DNA from 3 places in the Pantoea sp. X-Soil-ISGK-285 genome. Region 1 is predicted to be linked to each of the others. Evidence: predicted binding sites of a transcription regulator. Region 1 holds the regulator's gene; each other region holds the start of a gene.

Evidence for each region. The regulator PurR, encoded in region 1, represses purine synthesis genes. The targets are predictions, from matches to a motif close to CANGCAAACGTTTGCNTG.
Region 2: the regulator PurR is predicted to act here: its motif matches at 5,050-5,067, upstream of purM (phosphoribosylformylglycinamidine cyclo-ligase).
Region 3: the regulator PurR is predicted to act here: its motif matches at 4,608-4,625, upstream of AC6I8B_RS12110 (NCS2 family permease).

Annotation. Positions count from the first base shown of each region.
Region 1 is NZ_AP035938.1:1,875,415-1,882,423, reverse strand. Features, by position in the region: gene AC6I8B_RS08980 (Grx4 family monothiol glutaredoxin) at 1-224, opposite strand, end outside; gene AC6I8B_RS08975 (C40 family peptidase) at 590-1,387, shown strand; gene cydH (cytochrome bd-I oxidase subunit CydH) at 1,433-1,522, opposite strand; gene purR (HTH-type transcriptional repressor PurR) at 1,804-2,829, shown strand; gene punR (DNA-binding transcriptional activator PunR) at 2,826-3,731, opposite strand; gene punC (purine nucleoside transporter PunC) at 3,839-5,041, shown strand; gene cfa (cyclopropane fatty acyl phospholipid synthase) at 5,352-6,500, shown strand; gene AC6I8B_RS08945 (riboflavin synthase) at 6,837-7,009, opposite strand, start outside.
Region 2 is NZ_AP035938.1:3,017,829-3,024,837, reverse strand. Features, by position in the region: gene AC6I8B_RS14295 (ABC transporter permease subunit) at 1-790, shown strand, start outside; gene pstA (phosphate ABC transporter permease PstA) at 787-2,421, shown strand; gene pstB (phosphate ABC transporter ATP-binding protein PstB) at 2,434-3,201, shown strand; gene purN (phosphoribosylglycinamide formyltransferase) at 3,311-3,949, opposite strand; gene purM (phosphoribosylformylglycinamidine cyclo-ligase) at 3,946-4,986, opposite strand; gene upp (uracil phosphoribosyltransferase) at 5,217-5,843, shown strand; gene uraA (uracil permease) at 5,990-7,009, shown strand, end outside.
Region 3 is NZ_AP035938.1:2,515,584-2,522,592, reverse strand. Features, by position in the region: gene AC6I8B_RS12135 (sugar ABC transporter ATP-binding protein) at 1-947, shown strand, start outside; gene AC6I8B_RS12130 (ABC transporter permease subunit) at 958-1,938, shown strand; gene AC6I8B_RS12125 (ABC transporter substrate-binding protein) at 2,029-2,967, shown strand; gene AC6I8B_RS12120 (D-lyxose/D-mannose isomerase) at 3,012-3,710, shown strand; gene AC6I8B_RS12115 (response regulator) at 3,711-4,454, opposite strand; gene AC6I8B_RS12110 (NCS2 family permease) at 4,877-6,175, shown strand.

The DNA.
Region 1 (7,009 bases):
CACAGCTGCGGGAAAGTTGGCCAGTTAGCGAATTTCGGCATCTCGGCACGAATGTCCGGGTTCTGCAGAATATCCACGTAAGCAAAACGCTCACCGCAGGCTGACAGCGCCTGCACCGCCTGTGCAGAGAAACCGCAGCTTGGCAGTTTCGGGGAACCTTTCATGTACAGCAGGATCGGGTTTTCTGCGATCTGGCGCTGAATTTTTTCTACAGTACTCATAATTGCCTTCCTTAATTCGTCACATCGTGTTTGTTTATTGTAGCGACTTCGCAGCGTGACTGAAAACGAGATTTTGATCGCTGCCCGATTAAATCGCCATCATTGTTAAGTCCTGCTCCGGGACACCTGAATTCCTGATTATTAACAGCAGGTAACAGATTAATAATTCGTAATAATTTCGTTGATATAAGACGCTGAAAATGTTCATTTTCAGCACAATTGCGTGGGTTGCAAAGATTAATATTAAAAGGCATTACAGTTTTTAAAAGAACTGGACTAGAATGGCCTGGGCGCTGATCCTGGATCAGATTAATCTCAACTTTGTCGCGGTGCGTAGTGGCCCTGACAACTTAACTAATCAACGGACTATGCGTTTAATCATTACGTTTTTCATGCTGGCCTTTGCGCAACTGTTTTTCAACATCGCCGCTGCGTCGCCTCACGCGCCGGTGAACGTCAGTACGCATAAAGCAGAGAAAAAGAGTGCGCGCGACGATGAGCGTCGCAAGCGTCGCCCGGTCAAAACGGTGACGAAAAAGACTCGCCTCAGCCCGGTTCAAAAACTAAAAACAAAAAAACTGAAAAAAGTCGAACTCACCGCGAAACAGACGCCTGCTAAAAAGACCTCGCTAAAAACCGCCCGTCTCAGTAAGAACAAAGAGAAAAAACGTTATGGTCATCAGCGCCTGCTGAAAACCGCTGAGGTCACCACCAGCGAGACCGGCACGATTAAGATGAGCAAATCTCACCGTCAGCGCTACCAGAAGGCCCGCGAAACCGCGATGACCAAGCTGATGGGTCAGTTGGGTAAACCCTATCAGTGGGGCGGCACCTCTCCCCATACCGGTTTCGATTGCAGCGGCCTGGTCTGGTACGCCTATAAAGATCTGGTGAAGTTTAAGATCCCACGTACTGCTAACGAGATGTACCACCTGCGTGATGCCGCGCCGATCAAGCGTGAGTCGCTGGAGAAAGGCGATCTGGTCTTCTTCCGTATCAATGGACGCGGTACTGCGGACCATGTCGGCGTTTACCTGGGTGATGGCAAGTTTATCCAGTCGCCACGCACCGGCAAAGATATTCAGATCAGCGCGTTAGGAGAAGATTACTGGCAGCGCCACTATATTGGTGCCCGTCGGGTGATGACGCCAAAAACCATACGCTGAGCAGCAGAACAACCAGAAGAGAGCCGGGATAATCCCGGCTTTTTTTTAGTGCAGAATAGCGGTAAAACTAAAGGCCACAATCATCAGCAGACAGCCCGCGGTGGTCATTAAAGCCAGTTTAAGATCGGTACTCATTGCTTGCTCCTTAGTCACACAATTAGCAGGGGTATCGCATTTTCCCACAGGGCCCGGTAAAAATCTCGTTTTATCCGTTCAGCCTTGTTAGAATCCCGCCTTTGTTGCGCAACGCGCGCAACCCTGATTCCGTTTGCGCACGTTTTCAGGCGCTTTTACGCCGCCAGCGGCCTGTTTCCTGGCCATGAATGCTGCATTTTTGCGGAAAAAAACCTGAACAGACGCAAACGTTTAACACTACGCTTATCATAGAGTTAGATAAGCACTGGAGTCCGATTTTCATGGCAACAATTAAAGATGTGGCGAAACGCGCTGGCGTCTCAACGACCACCGTTTCGCACGTCATCAATAAAACCCGCTTTGTGGCTGAAGAGACGCGCAACGCGGTCTGGCAGGCGATTAAAGAACTGCACTACTCGCCGAGCGCCGTGGCGCGCAGCCTGAAAGTGAACCACACCAAAACGCTGGGCCTGCTTGCCACCTCCAGCGAAGCGCCCTATTTCGCTGAAATTATCGAAGCGGTTGAAAATCACTGCTTTGACAAAGGCTATACGCTGATTCTGGGTAATGCGCATAACGATCTGCAAAAACAGCGCGCCTATCTCAGCATGATGGCGCAGAAACGCGTCGATGGGCTGCTGGTGATGTGCTCTGAATATCCGGACGATCTGCTGCAGATGCTGGAAGAGAACCGCAATATCCCGATGGTGGTGATGGACTGGGGTGAATCGCGCGCCGACTTCACCGACACGGTACTGGATAATGCTTTCCAGGGCGGCTATCTGGCGGGACGCTATCTGATTGAACGCGGACACCGGGATATTGGTGCAATCCCCGGCCAGATGGAGCGTAACACCGGTGGCGGACGTCATGCCGGTTTCCTGAAGGCGATGGAAGAAGCGGGTATTCAGCCACGCGCCGAGTGGATTGTGCAGGGTGACTTTGAGCCGGAGTCGGGCTATCAGGCGATGCAGCAGATCCTGTCGCAGAAGCAGCGTCCCACGGCGGTGTTCTGTGGCGGTGACATCATGGCGATGGGCGCGATTTGCGCCGCCGACGAGATGGGTTTACGCGTCCCCCAGGATATTTCGGTGATCGGCTATGACAATGTGCGCAACGCCCGTTATTTTGCACCGGCCCTGACCACAGTGCATCAGCCTAAAGCCCAGCTGGGTGAGAAAGCGCTGGAAATGCTGCTGGACCGCATTACCAGTAAACGCGAAGTGTCACAAACGATTGAGGTCCATCCCACGCTGATTGAGCGCCGTTCCGTGGCCGATGGCCCGTTCCGCGACTATCGCCGTTAATGCTCGCTTAACCACTCCTGATTAAGCGTTTGCGCATCACCCAGATAGCTGAGCAACCAGCCTGTCGCCGGTGATGCGCGATCCTCTGCCCAGCTGACGCAGCATGGGCTGTCCGGAAACGCCACCGGCAGCGTCAGTTCAACCAGCTCGCCGCTGTCGAGCAGTGGCCTGGCCAGATGGCCCGGCACCATCGCCACACACAATCCCGCCTGCACGCACTCGAGCCCGGTTTGCCACTCCGGCACCACCAGCCGGCGCTGGTTATCCAGCGTCCATGTCATACGACGCGGCAGTGCGCGAGAAGTATCTTCCAGCACCAGGGATGGCCAGCTCCGCAGCGTGTCATCATCTATCTGGCTCGCCTGTGTCAGAGGATGGTCGGGCGCAACCACGCAGCGCCAGTTAAGCGTGCCCATATCCCGAAAAGCAAAACGTCCGCCCACCGGTATCGCCTGAGTGGCACCAATCGCCACTTCCACCCGGCCATCGGCCAGCGCATCCCAGACGCCGTTAAAGACTTCATAGCTGATGATCAGCTCCATATCAGGAAAGTGGCGATAGAAATCTTTGACCAGCTGCCGGGTGCGCTGAGGTTTAGCGATACGGTCAACGGCTATGCTTAGCTGGCCGCGCCAGCCGTTAGCCAGCTGCTGACACTGTCGCCGGGTGGCAAGCATTTTTTTGATGACGCTGCGTCCTTCCCGGACAAAATGCTCACCCGCCGGGGTCAGAACCACTTCGCGATGCTGCCGTTCAAACAGCGGTACCGCCAGCCAGTTTTCCAGCTGACGCACCGTATAGCTGATGGCAGAGGGCACCCGATGCAACTCCTGCGCGGCGGCGCTGAAGCTCCCCCCACGGGCGACAGCGTCAACCACTTCTAATGCATATTCTGACCACATAATCTGCCTTCAAAAATTTTAACAGCAATCGGCAAATATTACCGTTTCACAGCAGCAAACGCACCTTTTACACTCTGCCGCGTTTATCCTGCAAAAATGAGAATCAGATGCTGTCGAATAAAGGGTTTATGCCCTACCTTGCCCTGCTGAGCATGCTGGGCTTTTTAGCCACTGATATGTACCTGCCCGCCTTTGGTGCGATGCAGCAAACCTTTAACACTTCACCCGGTCTGATCAGCGCCAGTATGAGTCTCTTCCTGGGCGGCTTCGCCGTGGGTCAGCTCTTCTGGGGACCGCTTTCCGATCGCATCGGTCGTAAACCGGTGCTGCTGTCCGGACTGGCCATGTTTGGCGCTGGCTGCGCAGGCATGCTGTGGGTGAATGATATCTATCTGATGCTGGCGCTGCGTTTTGTCCAGGCGATTGGCGTCTGTGCCGCTGCCGTAAGCTGGCAGGCGCTGGTGGTGGATCGCTACCCTGCAGCGCGCGCTAACAAAGTCTTTGCCACCATTATGCCGCTGGTTGCGCTCTCTCCGGCGCTGGCTCCGCTACTGGGTGCCTGGCTGATCGGCCACTTCCACTGGCGTTCGATTTTCCTGGTGCTGACCCTGATTGCGGTGGCGTTGATTCTGACCACGCTGCGTCTGCCCACCGTGCGCAAGGCCGCGGGAGAAAAAGGTGCGCAGCCCGGCTTTTTCACGCTGCTTAAATCCCGGGTCTACAGCGGCAACGTGCTGATCTACTCCGCCTGCTCAGCCAGCTTCTTTGCCTGGCTGACCGGATCGCCCTTTATTCTGGCGGATCTGGGTCTGTCGCCCGCCGATATCGGTCTGAGTTATGTGCCCCAGACGCTCGCCTTTTTAATTGGCGGCTTCGGCTGTCGCACCCTGCTCAACCGCTTTAACGGCGCACAGTTGCTGCCCTGGCTGCTGGCCGTTTACAGCCTGAGCATTCTGGCGCTGTTTGCTGTTGCGCTTGCTGGCAGCAGCACGCTGGTGAGTCTGATGGTACCGTTCTGCGGTATGGCGCTGGCTAACGGCGCGATCTATCCGATTGTGGTGTCCAGTGCGCTGATGCCCTTTCCGACCGCTACCGGTAAAGCCGCCGCGTTGCAGAATACACTGCAGTTAGGACTCTGTTTCGCTGCCAGTTTGGCGGTGTCGGCCGGCTTAACTCAGGCGCTATTTACCACCACACTGATGATGACGGTGACAATTGTGCTGGCGCTGATGGGTTACGCCATGCAGCGTGCCGCAAGCGCACAAACTGTTGTTGCCTCTGCGCAAACTGCCTGCCAGGATAATCAGTGACACACTGACTTTTTAGTTAGCGCCCTAACAATAAGTTATTGAATATTGACCCGCGTGAGCATATACTCATCCGGGTCAACAAATCTGTAATAAATCAACAATATAATAACGTAATAATCTGATTGGCACCTTGCTGCCGGGATGGTATTCGCGCGCGTTATTCTCACCTTACCCGACCTGCTGCAGGCTGTTCCAGTCCTCTGTATCACACAGATAACCGGTTTGCGGAGCCATCCGCATCGTTTCTCATTGCCTGAATAAATTGGCTACTCTTTGTTCAGGTTCAGATTGGACAGGTGGTGGAAAATCTATGAGTTCATCTTATGCAGAAGAAGTGAGCCTCGAAGAAAACCATTGGTATCGCATCGTTCATGAACTGCTGGAAAAAGCGGATATCGAAATTAATGGTTCACGTCCCTGGGATATTCATATTAATCATCCTGGTTTTTTTAAACGTGTTCTGCAGGAGGGCTCTCTTGGGCTCGGTGAGAGCTATATGGATGGATGGTGGGAGTGTGACCGGCTGGATATTTTCTTCCACCAGGTACTTAAACATAAACTCGATCAGCAGCTGCCTCATCACTTCAAAGATACGCTGCGCATTGCCGCCGCACGCTTAACCAATCTGCAGTCAAAAAAACGGGCGTGGATTGTCGGTAAAGAGCATTACGACCTGGGCAACGACCTCTTTTCACTGATGCTCGATCCCTATATGCAATACTCCTGTGGCTACTGGAAAGAGGCGACGACACTGGCGACGGCGCAGGAAGCCAAGCTGGATATGATCTGCCGTAAATTAGCGCTGGAACCCGGAATGTCACTGCTGGATATCGGCTGTGGCTGGGGCGGACTCGCGGAATTTGCCGCACGTTATTATGGCGTTAAAGTGCATGGCGTGACGATTTCCGCCGAACAACAGAAACTGGCGCAGCAGCGCTGCAGCGGATTAGACGTCACGATTCTGTTGCAGGATTATCGCGATCTGAATGAGCAGTTTGATCGTATTGTGTCGGTGGGTATGTTTGAACATGTCGGACCGAAAAATTACGCGACCTATTTTGACGTGGTCGATCGTAATTTAAAGCCTGACGGTATTTTCCTGCTTCACACCATCGGCGCGATTAAAACCGATATGAGTGTCGATCCCTGGATCGATAAATATATCTTCCCCAACGGCTGCCTGCCTTCGGTGCGCCATGTGGCCGATGCCAGCGAACCCCATTTTATTCTGGAAGACTGGCACAACTTCGGCGCAGACTACGATAAAACACTGATGGCCTGGCATGAACGCTTTTTGCAGGCCTGGCCAGAGCTGGCCGATAAATATGGCGAACGCTTTAAACGGATGTTCTCCTATTATCTGAATGCCTGTGCCGGTGCCTTCCGGGCGCGTGATATTCAGCTGTGGCAGATCGTGTTCAGTCGCGGTGTTGAGGGGGGATTACGGGTGGCGCGGTAGGGGTTAAAAAGCGGGCAATTAAGAAGGCGCTGCCCCGGCTGAACACTTGAAAAGAAGGGCCTGTTTTGCTTTAACAGGGAGCGTTGCGCAAGGAACGGGGTCAGATCGGAAAGTCGCAAAACCCGTCATCCCTGACACGCCCGGCCCACGCGATTACGCACCTCATCCCTGAGGTACGCCCGTTGCCGGGCCAACGCTTTGCGTTGTTCAAAAACGCTCCCGGCGTTTTTATCCGGGCGGCGGGACGCTTTCCTCTTCTGAGCCGGCGCCCTGCGCTTTTATAATGCTGACAGAGTAAAACCGATTGGGCTGTCTGCGGTGCTTACGCGCCTTTTATTAACTCTCTGTCTTTGACTGGCCGGTCAGCATGCTCATCGCCGCCGCGGCATCGCGCTGTGCTAACACCCGCTCAACGGTCTCCACGATTGCCTGCGTGTGCGGATCGATTTCAATATTCACCCGATCGCCAAAGGTCTTCGCCCCCAGCGTGGTACGCTCAAGCGTTTCCG
Region 2 (7,009 bases), 1.1 Mb from region 1:
AGGCCTGCGACGCTGGGTCAAACCGGCAATCGAAATGATGGGCGCGCTGCCGAGCGTAGTGGTGGGGCTGATTGCCGGGATCTGGCTCGCGCCGCATATTGGTCAGGCGCTGGTAGGTGTGCTGCTGCTGCCGCTGACGCTGGCGGGCACGCTGCTGCTGTCCGGCGTATTCAGCGCGCGTTTACCGCCGCGCTGGCGTCAGCCGGGTCGTGAAGTGCTGATTCTGCTGCCGCTGTTGCTGCTGGTCACGCTGCTGACGCTGTGGCTGCCCACGCTGTTGATACCGGATGCGGGCGACTGGCTGCCGCATTACGAACAGCGCAATCTGCTGGTGGCCGCGCTGGCGATGGGCTTTGCGCTGGTACCGCTGATCTTTACCCTCTCTGAGGATGCGCTGTTCAGCGTGCCCGCAGCGTTAGGGCAGGGCTCGCTGGCACTGGGCGCGACGCCGTGGCAAACCCTGACCCGCGTTGTGCTGCCGGGTGCTTCCGCCGGTATTTTTGCCGCCCTGATGATTGGTCTGGGGCGTGCCGTAGGAGAAACCATGATTTTGCTGATGGCGACCGGCAACACGCCGCAAAGTGAAGGTGGCCTGTTCAGCGGCCTGCGCGCGCTGTCCGCCAATATCGCCATTGAGATGCCGGAAGCGGCGGCGGGGAGCGCTCATTATCGCGTGCTGTTTCTCAGTGCCCTGATGCTGCTGCTGTTTACGCTGGTGATCAACACGGTTGCCGAGCTGATCCGTCAGCGGCTGCGCCAGCGCTACAGCCAGCATGAGGAGCAGGCATGAAAGCGATGCAACAGAACGATCGCTGGCGCTGGCTAACCGCCGGTGCCGTAGCCGTCTGCCTGCTGGCCTTTACGCTGCTGATTGGGTTACTGGCCTGGCAGGGCGTGCGCGCTTTCTGGCCGCAGCGCGTCGATCTCTATACGTTTAGCCAGCCTGAAGGGGGCGATACGCGCCTGCTGGGTGAAACCCTGGAACATCAGCGGCGCTTTCCGGCCCCGGCAGATGAGCAGGGCAACAGCGGCGGACAGGTTAATCGCTATCTGATTAAAACCGGTAACCGTGACTGGGACGCACCCGATTTCCGGGTGGTTTACAGTCGCACGGCGGCGCAGGTCAGCCAGCCCGCGGACATCATGGTGCTGCAGCGCCGCAGCCATGGTCAGGCATACGGCTGGTTTGTCGGCCTGCGTGAGGATAATGAAGAGCTGACTGCGCAGGATCCCGATGCACTGCTACATCAGCGGCTCGGACAGGTGCAGATGCTGGTGCGGCAGGCTAATCAGATTCGCCGGGTCGATATGGCGCGCCTCAACAGCCAGCGTGAGCAGCTTGATGAGCAGGCGGCCACAAACCGTGCTGCCGGGCGCTTTGATCTGCAGGCCGAGTCAGAATATCAGGCCAATCAGGCCGCTTTGCAGCGCCGGTTTAATCAGCTGAGCGAGACACTGGCTTCGCTGCAACAGCAGAGTCAGCGCGATCTGTTAATCCTGCGGGATGTGCATGGCACCGAACATGCGATCCCGCTGACCGAAATCGTTGACAGCTGGAAGCCGAACGCGATGACGCTGACCGGCAAAACGCTGCATTTTCTGCATCAGCTGTGGCGTTTCGTCAGTGATTCACCCGCTGAAGGCGAGAGTGAATCCGGGGCGTTCCCGGCGATCTTTGGCACCGTGCTGATGGTGCTGCTGATGTCGGTGGTCGTGATGCCGCTGGGTGTCATCGCCGCCATCTGGCTGCATGAATATGCCGGACGCAATGCGCTGACCAGACTGGTGCGCATCGCGGTGGTCAATCTGGCAGGCGTTCCTTCAATCGTCTATGGCGTATTTGGTCTGGGCTTCTTTGTCTGGCTGGTGGGCGGCACGATAGACCAGCTCTTCTTCGCCAGCGCGCTGCCCAATCCCACCTTCGGGACACCTGGTTTGCTGTGGGCGTCGCTGACTCTGGCGTTACTAACGCTGCCGGTGGTGATTGTGGCGACCGAAGAGGGACTATCCCGCATTCCCAACAGCCTGCGGCAGGGGTCGCTGGCGCTGGGCGCGACTCAGGCGGAAACCCTGTGGAACGTGGTGCTGCCGATGGCGGTGCCTGCCATGCTGACCGGCCTGATTCTGGCGGTGGCGCGTGCCGCTGGTGAAACCGCGCCGCTGATGCTGGTTGGCGTGGTAAAAATGGTGCCGGAACTGCCCGTCGACGCGGTGTTTCCTTATCTGCATCTGGATCGCAAATTTATGCATCTGGGCTTCCAGATTTACGATCTGGCGTTTCAGAGTCCGAATATTGAAGCTGACCGGCCGCTGGTGTTCGCCACCGCGCTGCTGCTGGTGCTGATTATTCTGTCGCTTAATCTGCTGGCGATGGGCCTGCGTCACCGTCTGCGTGAACGCTATCGCCTTATGACTCAATAACAGGCTATGACTATGACGTCCGACACGGATATCGCGCTGACCGTTAACCAGCTGTCGCTGTGGTATGGCGAGCGCCAGGCGCTGCAGGCTATTTCGCTGCAGGTGCCGAAAAACAAGATTACCGCGCTGATTGGCCCTTCGGGCTGTGGCAAATCGACGCTGCTGCGCTGCTTTAATCGCATGAATGATGTGATTGATCATTGCCGGGTCGAGGGTGAGGTGTTGCTGGGATCGCAGCCGATCCTGCGACCCGAGCAGGATCTCTCGGCGCTGCGTCGTCGGGTCGGCATGGTGTTTCAGCGGCCCAATCCTTTTCCAAAATCGATCTATGAAAATGTGGTCTACGGGCTGCGTTTACAGGGTGTACGCGACCGGCGGGTGCTGAACGAAGCCTGTGAACGTGCGCTGCGCGCGGCGGCGCTGTGGAGTGAGGTCAAAGATCAGCTGTCACAGAATGCGCTGACGCTCTCTACCGGACAGCAGCAGCGGCTGGTGATTGCCCGCGCCATTGCGATTGAACCGGAAGTTCTGCTGCTGGATGAGCCGACCTCCGCGCTGGATCCCATCTCCACGCTGGTGATTGAAGAGCTGATGACCACGCTCAAGCAGCATTTCACGCTGGTGCTGGTGACGCACAACATGCAGCAGGCTTCTCGCGTGTCAGATTACACCGCGTTTATGCATCAGGGCGCGTTAGTGGAGTTTGATGAGACTGACCGTATCTTTACCGCGCCAAAACAGCGACGGACCGAAGATTATATTACGGGGCGCTACGGTTAAGTCAGTAACGGGAGCAGAGCAGGTTGTTATGTCAGACGGCTCAATGGTTCCCTGAGCCTTTACCCCGACCGCCAGCACTTCAGGGGAAGCCCCGGCTTCCCCTGTCGGGTCAGTCGTTAGCATAACCCTGCGGCGGCAGCGGTTCGCCATCCAGCCAGGCCTGGCCGTCACGCATCGCCAGACGACCCTCAACAAACCAGCCGATTACCATCGGATAGATGGCATGCTCCTGATGCTGCACCCGCTCCGTAATCTCCGCTTCGCTGTCGCCGGGAAATACCGGGACTTTTGCCTGCAGGATCACCGGACCCCCATCCAGCTCGTCAGTGACGAAATGCACGGAGGTGCCATGTTCGCTATCACCATTTTCCAGCGCCTGACGATGCGTATGCAGACCCGGATATTTCGGCAACAGGGAAGGGTGGATATTCAGCAGGCGATCGTGAAAATGGGCCACGAACGCGCTGCTGAGAATGCGCATATATCCTGCCAGCACAATCAGGTCTGGACTGTAGGCTTCGATTTCAGCGATGAGCTGGCGATCGAAGGCTTCGCGGTCAGTGAAGTCGCTGGCGGCAAGCGAGTGGGCGGGAATGCCTGCCTCCTGCGCCCGCGTAAGGCCATAAGCGGCGGCGCGGTTGCTGAACACGGCAGCCACGCTGCCGTGAATCCGCCCGCTTGCACAGGCGTCAAGGATGGACTGAAGGTTACTTCCGTTGCCGGAAATCAGTACAACCAGCTTTTTCATCCGTTGATGACCACACGCTCTTCGGCATCAGACGCTTTAATTACGCCGAGCTTCCAGGCTTTCTCGCCCGCTGCCTGCATCAGCGCAATCGCGTTGTCCGCGTCTGCCGGACTCAGGGCGATGATCATGCCGACGCCGCAGTTAAAGGTGCGGTACATCTCGAAACGGCTGACGTTGCCTGCCTGCTGTAACCAGCTGAAGACGGCTGGCCATTGCCAGCTCTTCTCGTCGATGACGGCCTGAGTGTTGTCGGGCAGCACGCGCGGAATATTCTCCCAGAAGCCGCCGCCGGTCAGGTGTGCGATAGCGTGCACATCGACCTGCTCAATCAGGCTCAGGATATTTTTCACGTAGATGCGGGTCGGTTCCAGCAGATGATCGGCCAGCGGTTTGCCTTCCAGCTGTTCAGCCAGCGGATCGGTGTTGCTGACTTCCAGAATCTTACGCACCAGCGAATAGCCGTTGGAGTGCGGGCCGCTGGAGCCGAGGGCGATAAGTACGTCGCCATCCTGCACCTTGCTGCCATCAATGATCTCTGACTTTTCCACCACGCCAACACAGAAACCGGCCACATCGTAATCTTCGCCGTGATACATGCCTGGCATCTCAGCGGTTTCACCGCCCACCAGCGCACAACCCGACTGCAGACAACCTTCGGCGATGCCGGTGATCACCGCAGAGGCGGTATCCACATCCAGTTTGCCGGTAGCGTAGTAGTCGAGGAAGAAGAGGGGCTCGGCGCCCTGTACTACCAGGTCGTTGACGCACATCGCCACCAGGTCAACACCAATGGCATCGTGACGTTTGAGATCCATCGCCAGACGCAGCTTGGTGCCAACGCCATCGGTGCCGGAGACCAGCACCGGTTCACGGTATTTCTGCGGCAGCGCGCAAAGCGCACCAAAACCGCCCAGTCCACCCATCACTTCCGGGCGACGCGTCTTTTTCACTACGCCTTTAATACGGTCAACCAGAGCGTTACCAGCATCAATATCAACACCGGCGTCTTTGTAACTGAGAGAGGTTTTGTCGGTCACTGCGAGGTCCCCACGCGAGTTGCGGTTGGTGGTTTAAAATAAAGCGCGGCAATTCTATCAGTGCAGGCAAACGTTTGCGAGTCCGGGATTGCGCATCGGGCGATTTTCATTAATCCTCTATTTGTCCCGGTAAAACCCGCGGCTTTGCGCAAGAGCAGGTGGCGCGGAGCGTAAAAGGCGGTATAATCCCGCGATTTTTTTTTAGCTCAACTCATTCCGGGAGAACACCAATGAAGATCGTGGAAGTCAGACACCCGCTGGTCAAACATAAACTGGGCTTGATGCGTGAGCATGATATCAGTACAAAGCGTTTTCGCGAGCTGGCGTCTGAAGTGGGCAGCCTGCTGACCTACGAAGCGACCGCCGATCTGGAAACAGAGCGCGTAACCATTGAGGGCTGGAACGGCCCGGTAGAGATCGATCAGATCAAAGGCAAAAAAATCACGGTAGTGCCGATTCTGCGTGCTGGCCTTGGCATGATGGAAGGGGTGCTGGAGCACGTTCCCAGCGCCCGTATCAGCGTGGTGGGTGTTTACCGTGATGAAGAGACACTGGAGCCGGTTCCCTATTTCCAGAAGCTGGTCTCTAACATCGAAGAGCGCCTGGCGCTGGTCGTCGATCCTATGCTGGCGACCGGCGGTTCCATGATCGCCACCATCGACCTGCTGAAGAAAGCGGGCTGCACCAGCATTAAAGTGCTGGTACTGGTTGCCGCACCAGAAGGGATTGCCGCGCTGGAGAAAGCGCATCCTGACGTTGAGCTCTACACCGCGTCAGTGGATCAGGGACTGAATGAGAAGGGTTACATCATTCCCGGGCTCGGCGATGCCGGGGACAAGATTTTCGGAACCAAATAATCGCACAGCCGACCAGAGAGTCGGCTTTTTTTTGGCAAAAAAAAGATCCCCGAACGGGTTTGGTGTGGCTGCGAGGCTCACCGGCGTGCCTGCTGCTGTGCCAGAGTCGCGCGCCCTGGGGGATAAATAACACAAGGGGATAAATGATGACTCGTCGCGCCATTGGCGTCAGTGAACGACCGCCGTTACTGCAAACCATTCCACTCAGCCTGCAACACCTGTTCGCCATGTTTGGTGCCACGGTACTGGTACCGATTCTGTTCCACATAAACCCGGCGACGGTGCTGTTATTTAACGGCGTAGGCACGCTGATCTACCTCTTTATCTGTAAAGGCAAAATTCCCGCTTACCTCGGTTCCAGTTTTGCCTTTATCTCGCCAGTACTGCTATTGCTGCCGCTGGGGTATGAGGTCGCGCTGGGCGGATTTATCCTGTGCGGCGTGCTGTTCTGTCTGGTGGCGCTGATTGTCAAACGCGCGGGCACCGGCTGGCTCGATGTGATGTTTCCCCCGGCGGCGATGGGCGCGATTGTCGCCGTCATCGGTCTGGAGCTGGCGGGTGTAGCCGCTAATATGGCAGGTCTGCTGCCCGCGGAAGGCAGTGCGCCCGACAGTACAACCGTGCTGATTTCGCTGGTCACGCTGGCAGTGACGGTATTCGGTTCCGTGCTGTTTCGTGGCTTCCTGGCGATCATCCCGATTCTGGTCGGGGTGGTGGCGGGTTATCTGCTCTCTGCATTTATGGGCATCGTTGACTGGAGCGGCGTGATCAAAGCCCCCTGGTTTGCGCTGCCAACTTTCTATACCCCGCGTTTTGAGTGGGTGGCGATGCTGACGATCCTGCCTGCGGCGCTGGTGGTGATTGCCGAGCATATCGGTCATCTGGTGGTCACCGCCAACATTGTAAAGAAAGATCTGATTCGCGACCCTGGCCTGCATCGTTCGATGTTCGCTAACGGCTTATCAACGGTCATCTCCGGCTTCTTTGGTTCAACGCCTAACACCACCTACGGTGAAAACATCGGGGTGATGGCGATTACCCGCGTCTACAGTACCTGGGTGATTGGCGGCGCGGCGATTCTGGCGATCCTGCTCTCCTGTGTCGGCAAACTGGCGGCGGTGATCCAGGCGATCCCGGTACCGGTAATGGGCGGCGTGTCGCTGCTG
Region 3 (7,009 bases), 640 kb from region 1:
GCGAAGGCATGGCGATCATCTATATCAGCCACCGCATGGCGGAGGTATATGAGCTGTCCGACCGCGTCAGCGTGCTGCGCGACGGGGAGTATGTGGGCAGCCTGACCCGTGACCAGCTTAACGCCAGCGAACTGGTGCGGATGATGGTCGGACGGCCGCTCAGCGACCTGTTTAACAAAGACCGTGCTATCCCGCTGGGCGATATCCGGCTGGCGGTCAATCACCTTACCGACGGCGGCAAAGTGCATCCCAGCAGTCTTGAAGTGCGGGCCGGAGAGATTGTCGGCCTGGCCGGGCTGGTGGGCGCAGGCCGCAGCGAACTGGCACAGCTGATTTTTGGCGTGCACAAGCCGAAAGAGGGCGAGATCTGGATCGATGGCGAGAAGGTCACCATCCATTCACCGCGCGATGCGATTGCACGCGGCATCGGTTTCCTCACCGAAAACCGCAAAGAGCAGGGACTGTTTCTGGAGATGGCGGCGCAGGAGAACATCGTGATGGCGACGCTGGAACGTGACGCCAGTTACGGGATGCTGAACCGCCGCAAAGGGCAGACCATCGCCAATGAGGCGATCGCTTCACTCAATATTCGCGTTCCTCACGCTCAGGTCCGGGCGGGCGGTCTGTCGGGCGGTAACCAGCAGAAGCTGCTGATTTCACGCTGGGTGGCGATTGGCCCGCGCATCCTAATCCTCGATGAGCCGACGCGCGGCGTCGATGTCGGGGCGAAAAGTGAGATCTACCGGATGATGCAGGAGATGGCGCGGCAGGGTGTGGCGATTCTGATGATCTCCAGCGAACTGCCGGAAGTGGTCGGGATGAGCGACCGCGTTTACGTGATGCACGAAGGCACCATCGTCGGTGAGCTGGAGGGCAGCCACATCAGTCAGGAAAATATTATGACGCTGGCAACCGGTGCGCATAGCGCGTCAGCAGGCGAAATTTAAGGAGACCACCATGACACAACTGGCCCGCACCAAAGCACCGACGCTGAAACGCGCCCTGATGGGCGATCTGCTGCAAACGGTGGGTATCCTGCCGATTCTGATCCTGATCGTGGCGATATTTGGTTTCGTCACGCCGAACTTCTTTACCGAAGCAAACCTGCTCAACATTACCCGTCAGGCGTCGATTAACATCGTGCTGGCGGCGGGCATGACCTTTGTGATCCTCACCGGCGGCATCGACCTGTCGGTGGGGTCAATGCTGGGGACCACCGCGGTGGTAGCGCTGGTAGCGTCGCTGGATCCGATGCTGGCTTCCATGACCATTCCGATGGCGCTGGGCGCAGGCCTGGTGATGGGGCTGTTCAACGGCATCCTGGTCGCCTGGGCCGGGTTGCCGCCCTTTATCGTCACGCTTGGCACCTACACCGCGCTGCGCGGAGCCGCTTACCTGCTGGCGGATGGCACCACGGTAATCAACTCCGATATTAACTTTGAGTGGATCGGCAACGGCTATCTCGGACCGGTGCCGTGGCTGATTGTGATTGCCTTTGCAGTGATCGCCATCTGCTGGTTCATCCTGCGCCGCACCACGCTGGGCGTCCATATCTACGCGGTCGGCGGCAATATCCAGGCGGCGCGTCTCACCGGGATCAAGGTCGGAATGGTGCTGCTGTTTGTCTACGGCATGAGCGGCCTGCTGTCGGGGCTGGGCGGTCTGATGAGCGCCTCGCGGCTATACAGCGCCAACGGCAACCTTGGGGTGGGCTATGAGCTGGATGCGATTGCGGCGGTGATCCTCGGCGGTACCAGCTTTGTCGGCGGCATCGGTACCATCACCGGCACCCTGATTGGTGCACTGATTATCGCCACGCTGAATAACGGCATGACGCTGATGGGGGTCTCCTATTTCTGGCAGCTGGTGATCAAGGGCGCGGTCATCATCATCGCGGTTCTGATCGACAAATACCGTACCCGTCATCATGTGAGTTGAGTCTTAAAAGGGCGGCTGTGCCATTTCACCTCCGCCACCTAAAAAACGCCATTAAGTGGTTGGCACCTTGAAAACAGCAGGAGAAGGTCTATGCGTTTTAATCCGATTGTAACCGGGCTGCTGGCGGCGACGCTGTTCAGTACCGGCCTGGCTCAGGCAAAAGAACTCAAATCTATCGGCGTAACGGTCGGCGATCTGGCAAACCCCTTCTTCGTGCAGATCACCAAAGGCGCAGAGATGAAGGCGCGTCAGCTGGCGGGCGATAAGGTGAATGTGACGCTGGTCTCCAGCGGCTACGATCTCGGTCAGCAGGTGGGCCAGATTGATAACTTTATTGCGGCCAAAGTCGACATGATTATTCTCAACGCCGCCGACTCCAAAGGGATCGCCCCGGCGGTGAAGCGGGCGCGTGATGCCGGTATTGTAGTGGTGGCGGTCGACGTGGCGGCCGATGGCGCGAATGCGACCATCACCTCCGATAACACCGAGGCGGGCGCGATGGCCTGTAAATATATTGCTGACCGCCTGAAGAACAAAGGCAACGTGGTGATCATCAACGGACCACCGGTCTCTGCGGTGCAGAACCGCGTTGAAGGCTGTATGACCGAACTGAAAACCCATCCGGACATCAAGCTGCTCTCTTACAACCAGAACGCCAAAGGCAGTCGTGAAGGCGGACTGGAAGTCATGACCGGTCTGCTTTCTGCCAATCCAAAAATTGATGCGGTGTTTGCCATCAACGACCCCACAGCGATTGGTGCAGACTTAGCGGCGAAACAGGCGCAGCGCAGTGAGTTCTTTATCGTTGGCGTCGATGGCTCGCCGGACGGTGAAGAGGCGCTGAAGCGCAAGAATTCACTGTTCGTCGCGACGCCTGCGCAGGACCCGCAGGTCATGGCCGCCAAAGCGGTCGAGATTGGTTATGACATCCTGCAGGGCAAACCGGCACCGGACAAACCGGTGCTAATCCCGGTGAAACTGATCGATCGTAATAATATCGGCAGCTACCAGGGCTGGACGGTGAAATAAGCTTTAGTGCGGCACCTTTAGGGTGCCGCTCTCAGGAGGCCACCATGCAACGTTCAGAGGTTAATTATTACCTGCAACATACGCGCGAGTTTTTCCGACAGCAGGATGTGCATCTGCCGCCGTGGGCCGATTTCGATGTGAGCCAGTGGCGGGCTCAGGATCGTGAGGTAGCGCAGGAGATTCTGGCGTTGCGGCTGGGCTGGGATCTCACCAGTTTTGGCGCAGCTGATTTTCTGCAGACCGGGCTGACGCTGTTTACTCTGCGCAACGGTTCACCAGGCGGGCAGCCGTGGCATAAACCCTACGCCGAGAAAATAATGCATGTGCGGGAAGGGCAGCAGACGCCGATGCACTACCATCCGCGCAAGATGGAAGACATCATTAATCGCGGCGGCGGGAATCTGATTGTCGAACTGCATAACCGCAACGGTGACGGGCTGGCTGACTCGCTGGTGGCGGTGTCGCTGGATGGCCTGCGCCAGACCCATGCCGCCGGTTCACAGCTACGGCTCTCACCGGGTGAAAGCGTGACGCTGGAGGCGGGCATCTGGCACAGTTTCTGGGGTGAAAGTGGCTTCGGCGACGTGCTGGTGGGCGAGGTGTCGATGACCAACGATGACGAAAACGACAATGTGTTTCTGACGCCGCTGGCTCGTTTCAACCCACTGGAGGAGGATGAAGCGCCGCGCTGGCTGCTGTGCAACGATTACGCGCACTGGCTATCCTGCGCGCGGCAGGCGTAATCAGGCAATCTGACTGGCACGCGTTGTCGAATCGGGTTTCACCACATCGGCTGAAAAGACATAACCCAGCCCGCGAATGGTGCGGATCAGGTCGGGCTGGTGCGGGTTGATTTCGATTTTACGGCGCAGCCGCATGATCAGCACGTCGATGGTGCGATCAAACACGTCGAGACTTTCGCTATGGGTCAGCTCCAGCAACTGATCGCGGGTCAGCACTTTTCGGGCGTGGCGAACCAGCGCGCGTAACAGGCTATATTCCCCCTGGGTCAGCGGCACCAGCTCGCGCTGCGGATTAAACAGCTGGCAGCGGCCATCGTCCAGTTGCCAGCCGCCAAAACGCCAGCCCTCCTGTTCAGGGTCGGCCTGGGCAATGCGTCCGCTGCGACGCAGGGCCGCCCGGGTTCGCGCCACCACCACGCGTGGATTAAAGGGTTTGGCGATGTAATCATCTGCGCCCATCTCAAGGCCCACCACCATCTCCGCTTCAGAACCCATACCGGTCAGCATAATCACCAGCACTTCGGGTCGCTCACGCTGAAGCTGCTGCAACACCAGTAGCCCGTTGGTATCGGGCAGCATCATATCCAGCATCACCAGCGAGATCTCAGGGTGCTCGCTGAGCATCGATAGCGCCTCGCGTCCCTGATGACAGCGGTAGACCGTTAACAGATGTTCACTTAACGCATCCTGCAAGACGTCGCAGACTGCAGGATCATCATCCACCACCAAAATTGCTGGCTTCATTGCGCGGCCTCAATGTTACGAAAGAGTTAATTCAGGAGTCTACACAGGCCAGAAAAGGTTGCTGAGGCAGCGTGCTGAAACGTGACCAGCTTCGCCTGTGAGAGTGCGGAAGCGTGCGCTGGCGCAGAGTTTTTCGGGGCTGCCTGTTTGCCGCAGGAAAACGATTGCGCGGCATCGGTGCATTGCACCATAATCGCGCCTCGTTTTGGTTCGGAATTCTCTTAGGCGTACCCGGCTCTGCCAGGTAATCGATTGCGTCGGTAGATGGCATGGCAATTGCTTTGGGCAGTGGGTAAGTCAGGGATTTCAGGCGATTCTGGCACGCAAGGATGCAGCGGCCGGCATCAGTGTCCCGGAAACAGAATAATCAGCATGCAAACCCCTTTGGCAAGTGAGACTGATGTCTCCTGTATCGAGAGATGATGATGTTAGAAAAACTATTCAAACTCAAAGCGCATAACACGACGGTTCGTACTGAGATTATCGCCGGGATCACCACCTTCCTGGCGATGGCTTATATTCTGTTTGTGAACCCAAGCATTCTGGGCGCGACCGGCATGGACAAGGGCGCGGTATTTGTCGCCACCTGTCTGGCGGCGGCGATTGGCTGCGTGCTGATGGGGCTGATCGCCAACTATCCGATTGCGCTGGCTCCGGGTATGGGACTGAACGCCTTTTTCACCTACACCGTTGTGCTGCACATGGGCTATACGTGGCAGATTGCGCTGGGCGCGGTGTTTCTCTCGGCGGTGATTTTCTTCGCGATGTCGCTATTTAAGATTCGTGAATGGATTATTGCCAGTATTCCGCTGCCGCTGCGCGCCGGGATTGGTGCCGGTATCGGGCTTTTTCTGGCGCTGATTGCGCTGGAAGGGGCGGGCATTGTGGTCGATAACCCGGCGACGCTGGTGGGCATTGGCGATCTGACTAAACCGGGTCCGCTGCTGGCGATGCTCGGCTTTGTGGTTATTGTGGTACTGGAAGCACGTCGGGTTACGGGCGCAGTGCTGATCGGTATTCTGCTGGTGACCTTTATCTCCATGGGCATTGGTCTGTCGCCCTTTGCCGGGGTCTTCTCTGCACCGCCGTCGATTGCACCGACCTTTATGCAGCTGGATATTGCCGGCGCGTTTAACGTCGGCCTGATCAGCGTGATTTTTGCCTTCCTGTTTGTTGACGTGTTTGATAACACGGGCACGCTGCTGGGTGTGACCAAACGCGCCGGTCTGGCGGATGAGCAGGGTAACGTGCCGAAGATGGGCCGTGCGCTGATTGCTGACAGTGCGGCTGCGCTGTTTGGTTCGCTGCTCGGCACCTCGACCACTACCAGTTATGTGGAATCGGCGGCGGGCGTGAGTGCCGGTGGCCGTACCGGCCTGACCGCGATTGTGGTCGCCGTGCTGTTCCTGCTGGCCCTGTTTTTCTCGCCGCTGGCCTCCAGTGTTCCGGTTTATGCCACCGCGCCTGCGTTGCTCTTTGTGGCGGTGCTGATGGCATCGGGTCTGGCAGAGATTGACTGGAAAGATATCACCACCGCCGCGCCGGTCACCGTCACCGCGCTGACCATGCCGCTGACCTATTCGATCGCCAACGGCATCGCGTTTGGTTTTATTACCTGGACGCTGGTGAAGTTGCTGAGCGGACGCGCGAAAGAGGTGAATGCGGCGCTGGTGATCCTGTCGATTCTGTTTGTGATTAAGCTGGGATGGTTGAGTGCTTAGTTGTTGCCTGGCGGCAGGGAAGGTCGCTTAGCAGCGGGCGGATTTCGCTGTGCAGCGGGCTGGCTATGAGCAGGTTACGCCTGCCAGGCGATGGAACGTTTTAGATCACTTAGCCGCGCGTTAGCGCTGAGAGGGTTACGCCCGCCAGGCGATGAGGAGTTTCAGGTTGCCCGTGCAGGCGGACGCGTCAAGGGGCGGACGCCCGCCCCTTAACAATCCCGGCGTCCGGCTGCCTGCGCGCCCCGCTGTGCGGGGTGCCTTCGTCACGCCCTGCGGCCGACGGACCGTCCGGACTCGCCATCCCTGGCTCGTGCCGTCCTTTCGCCGACGTCCTGTCGGCTCATCCTGGCCTCCGGTTGTTCCTCAGCGCTCCGGACGCCTCTGGCAAACCCCCTGCCGGTGATTTCTTTGTGTTTTCTTTGGTGCACAGTTGTCTGGTGACCCGAAAGCCAGTCTCAATTCCGAAAGCTCACCGCAACACTCTTAGTGACCTGAAAACGAGATAACAGCGGGTAGGTTTGAATGCCATTCCGTGTGCTGAGCCGAAAGTCAGAGGCAATCCCAAAAAACCACAGCGATAAAGCACTCAACATAAAAAGCAGAGATAACAGCGGGAGGGGGGTTAATGCCACTCTGTATGCCGACCCGATAGCAAAGACAATCCTGGAGACTCACAGCGATGGCGAACCCAACATAAAAAGAAAAGATAACAGCGAGGGGGTGGGGAGGCCGTCAGAGCCGCTGAGCGGATGAGGGATTTCAGGACGAGCGACAGGGATGTCGCGAAGAGGCGGGTTCGCGCCAGGGATGGCGCGTCCCGCTGGTCCGTGAGAA